2 regions of the Kitasatospora sp. NRRL B-11411 genome follow, and region 2 is predicted to be linked to the other one. Evidence: riboswitches for the same ligand, from Rfam matches in the RefSeq annotation. Region 2 holds a riboswitch; the other holds the start of a gene.
What was found. Region 2 has a riboswitch for cobalamin ahead of IH44_RS0103135 (ribonucleoside-diphosphate reductase subunit alpha). Riboswitches for the same ligand answer to the same signal wherever they lie in the genome.
Positions count from the first base shown of each region.

Region 1 (2,156 bases), on a different contig from region 2:
ACAGCAGCGGCAGGCAGACCACCGCGTACCAGGGCAGCCCGGAGGCCGCGCCGGAGCCCGCCATCACCATCAGGGTGACCTCGGTGGCGGTGTCGAAGCCCAGGCCGAGCACCATGCCGACCGGGAACATCTGGCCGGGGCGGCTGATCGAGCGGGTGGCCCGGTTCAGCAGCCGGGCCAGGAAGCCCCGGGCCGCCAGGTGCTTCTCCAGCTCGGCCTCGTCGTACTGGCCCTCCCGCATCGCCCGGAACACCCGCCAGATGCCCAGCAGGGCGACCAGGTTGAGCGCCGCGATCAGGTAGAGGAAGGCGCCGGACGCGGTGGTGCCGACGGTGCCCAGCACCCGGTGGGTGGTGGAGTCCTCGTCCATCAGGGTGCCCGCCAGCGCCGCGCCGCCGGCCACCAGGGCGGCCATCAGCACCACCATCGAGGAGTGGCCGAGGGCGAACCAGAACCCCACCGAGACCGGGCGGCGGCCGTCCGCCATCAGCTTGCGGGTGGTGTTGTCGATCACCGCGATGTGGTCGGCGTCGAAGGCGTGCCGCATGCCCAGGGTGTACGCGGTGAGGCCCAGGCCGACGCCGAACACCTGGGTGCCGACGGCGTAGTGGTGCGGCGCGACCAGGAACAGCAGCGTCCCGAACGCCACCGCGTGCATGGCCAGGATCACCGCCATCAACCCGGCCGTGCGCAGGGTGTCCTCGCGCCGCCAGCGGAAGGAGGGAAGGGGGGAGCCGGGACTGTTCCCGGGCAGGGTCGATTCGGGCGCGGTCATCCGCGTTCACGCTCCAGCACCTCGTGGATCACTTCGTGAGATGCCGTGGCCGGTCTCCTGGCTGACGGGGTGTTGCGCGCCGGCTCCCGGCCTTCCCGGCCGCGAGCGGCCAGTGGCACGGGGTGGGAGCCGACGACTCCCCGATCACAGTGGCGAGGGCCGCTCCGGACTCCTGCGACCGAACACTCTCGTGACGGTCGCAGTGCACCGGCTTCCCGAACACCACGGCCCGCCCACCGTAGGCCCGGAGCGGGTGCGGCGGCAAGGGCGCGTCCGGTCCGGTGGCGCAGATCACGCCTGGCCAGGGCCGCGCTGACGGGAGGTCAGGCCATCCAGAAGAAGACGCAGGTCATCCGCTTCTCCGCCAGCGTCGCCCCGTGGTACTCGGTCGCGGTGTGGATCAGGTTGGCGGTGTAGAGCAGCAGCCGGTTGTAGCGGTGCGGGACGGCCAGGTCCTCGGTGAAGGAGTCCGGCGGGACGAAGCGGGTGCCGAGGGCGTCCACCAGGTTGTTGTGCGGGGCGACCACGCTGTTGCCGCCGAGCCGGCCGCCGGGCAGGCTCTGCCGGTAGAAGCTGGTGCCGCAGCGCTTGGGGACGGCCGGGTTGAGGTAGAGCACGGCGGCGTAGCGGCACAGCGAGCGCGAGTCGGTGTGCGGGCGCGGCTCGCACTCCCCCGCGCCCACCACCTGCACGCAGTTGTGGTTGAAGGTGCCGCCCTCGGCCTCGCCCAGCGCCCAGATCCGCTCCGCGCCGGTGGCCTCCCGGACCAGCTTCTCGACCTGCGCCAGCTCCTCCGGCTCCAGCCCGGGCATCGCCCGCAGGCCCGGCCAGGACTCCGGCCGGTGCGGGTAGCCCTCGTCCCAGTCGGTGCGCGCCAGGTGCCGGGCGCGCACCGCGTCCGGGTCCGGGAGGACGTCGTCCAGCACCCAGTAGTCACGGCCCCGGGTGGGCTTGCGGTACGGCAGGACCGGGAGCGCCGGGGTGGGGCGCGGCCCCTGGAACGGGAGAGCGGGCATGGCCCCGACAATAGGAGCGCCGTTCCGGGGCCTCGCCCAAGACCAGGTCAACCTTGCGTCAAGGCTTGCCGTGGTGACGGGGCGTCAGGACTGCTGGCAGCGCGGGCACCAGAACAGGTTCCGGGCCGCCAACTCCTCGGTGCGGACCGGGGTTTCGCAGACCAGGCAGGGCTGGTCGTGCCGCCGGTAGACGTACACCTCGCCGCCGTGGTCGTCCACCCGCGGCGGGCGGCCCATCGCCTCCGGGGTGTGCTCGGGGCGGACGGTGTCGATCCGGCCGGCGGCCACGCCGTCGTGCATCAGGGCCACCAGGTCCGTCCAGATCGCGTCCCACTCGGCGCGGGACAGCTCGCGGCCGGGGCGGT
Region 1 covers NZ_JOGH01000015.1:64,012-66,167, reverse strand. The annotation lists gene IH44_RS0110355 (HoxN/HupN/NixA family nickel/cobalt transporter) at 1-775, opposite strand, end outside; cobalamin riboswitch at 805-1,017, opposite strand; gene IH44_RS0110350 (DUF6445 family protein) at 1,099-1,791, opposite strand; gene IH44_RS0110345 (Fpg/Nei family DNA glycosylase) at 1,876-2,156, opposite strand, start outside.
Region 1: it holds a riboswitch for cobalamin, as region 2 does, so the genes downstream of both, IH44_RS0110355 (HoxN/HupN/NixA family nickel/cobalt transporter) here and IH44_RS0103135 (ribonucleoside-diphosphate reductase subunit alpha) in region 2, are expected to answer to the same signal.

Region 2 (2,156 bases):
CAGGAACTCCTCGATGTCGGCGTGCCAGGTCTCCAGGTACACGCAGGCCGCGCCCTTGCGCCGGCCGCCCTGGTTGACCGCCGCCACGGAGGAGTCCAGGGTGCGCAGGAACGGCACGATGCCGTTCGACTGGCCGTTGGTGCCGCGGATCAGCGAGCCGCGGGAGCGGATCCGCGAGTAGGACAGGCCGATGCCGCCGGCGTGCTTGGACAGCCGGGCGATCTGCGCGTACCGGTTGTAGATCGAGTCCAGGTTGTCCAGCGGCGAGTCCAGCAGGTAGCAGGAGGACATCTGCGGGTGCCGGGTGCCGGAGTTGAACAGCGTCGGCGAGCTGGTCAGGTACTCCAGCCGGCTCATCAGGGTGTACAGCTCGGCGACCTCGCGCACCGACTCCTCGGTCGTCCCGACCGCCAGGCCCGCCGCCACGCGGAGCAGGAAGTGCTGCGGGGTCTCGACGACCTTGCGGGTGATCGGGTGGCGCAGCAGGTAGCGGGACTGCACGGTGCGCAGGCCGAAGTACTCGAAGCGGTCGTCGCCCGCCTCGTCCACCAGCGAGTCGAACAGGTCGGCGTGCTGCGCGACGAACGCGGCCGTGGCGTCGCCGATCAGGCCCTCGGCGTGGCCCACGGCCACCGAGGAGGAGAACGAGGTGACCTGCTGGGTCGCGGCCTCGTCGCGGATCTCCAGCGCCAGCAGGCGGGCGGCCAGCTTCGAGTACTGCGGGTCCTCGGCGATCATCGACGCGGCGGCCTCCACGGCCAGCCCGCGCAGCTCGGCGAAGTCCGAACCGGCGTGGCGGCCGCGCAGCGCGGCGGCGGCGACGTGGCCGGGGTCCACCTGGGGGAGGTCGGTGCTGCGGTCGGTGAGCAGCCGGAGCAGCGCCGCACCGGGATCGGTGAAGGCGTCGGCGGATCCCTGGGACGGCAGGGTGACTGAGGCGGCGACGGTCAAGGCGCACTCTCTCCTGTGGCGGCGGCGGACGTGGCTCGGGTGTCCGGGACCGCACGCGGCCAGGGGAGGGCAGCACGAAGGAACGAGAACGCGTTCCGGCGCGCCGAAGACCACCCCCGGTCCGCCCGCGAGACCGGACGGCAAAGCTGTGCTGCATGGCGTCTGCGGGGATGCCGTGTCGCACACCGTCGGCAGGTCCTCGGACTGCGCGGGCGTCGCTGCAGCCCGCTCACCGTTGCGGGGCAGTCCCGGACTTCCACCGGGTTCCCCTGCGTCGACAGCGAGAGTGAGCATACATGTTGTGGTGGCTGGATCTGGAAGCACCAGATGTAGTAGCGCGTGTCGCGTCGGCGGCGCCGCGCGTAGACAACGAAACTGCCCGGGAACCGCCTCAGAACCGCATCGTGTAGACCCACAGGTCCATTCCGGGCGCCGCCGACCAGTCCCGCCCGGGGGTGCGGACGAAGCCCAGCGCGTCGTAGATCCGGTGCGCGGCGGTCATCGACGGCCGGGTGGAGAACGCCATCCCGGCCAGTCCGAGTTCCCGGCTGCGCCCGATCGCCGCCGCCACCAGCGCCCGGCCGACGCCGCGGCCGCGGGCCGCCGCGCCGACCGAGAGCATCCGGATCTCGCCCTCGCCGGGCCCGGCGACGTCCGCCCACGCGGTGCCGCCGGGCGCGAAGGTCACGCAGCCGAGCACGGCTCCCGCGTCGTCGACGGCGACCAGGAGCTCGGCCTCCCGGTCGCGGCGGGCGGTGTCGCGCAGGAGGTCGACGTACGGGGAGTCGGGGCGGGTGTGGCCGTCGCCGACGAAGGCCTCGACGCTGACCTCCCCGGCTCCGGCGAGGTCGCGCTCCAGGGCGCGGCGGACGGTCGGGGAGTGCATCCGGACAGTGTGCCGGACGGCCTCCGGCGGGGATCGGCCAGGTCCGGGTCGAAGGGGTAGCCGGTCGGCCGGTGCACGGCGTCGCGGCCGGTCCGGCCGTTGCGGTCCAGGTCGCGGCCGACCAGGACGCCGAGGAGTCCGAAACTGCCGATGAGGCCCAGCAGGGCGAGCGCGGTGGTCATGCCTCCACTGTCCCGGCGGGCCGGGGCCGCCACGAGTGGCAGGAACGCACCATTGCCACGGAATCCTGCCACTGCCATCCTGGCCCGATGCGGATGCTGAACAACGTCGCCGTCGTCGTGCTGGAAGAGATCCACCC
Region 2 covers NZ_JOGH01000003.1:159,630-161,785, reverse strand. The annotation lists gene IH44_RS0103135 (ribonucleoside-diphosphate reductase subunit alpha) at 1-951, opposite strand, end outside; cobalamin riboswitch at 1,124-1,262, opposite strand; gene IH44_RS0103130 (GNAT family N-acetyltransferase) at 1,343-1,837, opposite strand; gene IH44_RS0103125 (helix-turn-helix domain-containing protein) at 2,113-2,156, shown strand, end outside.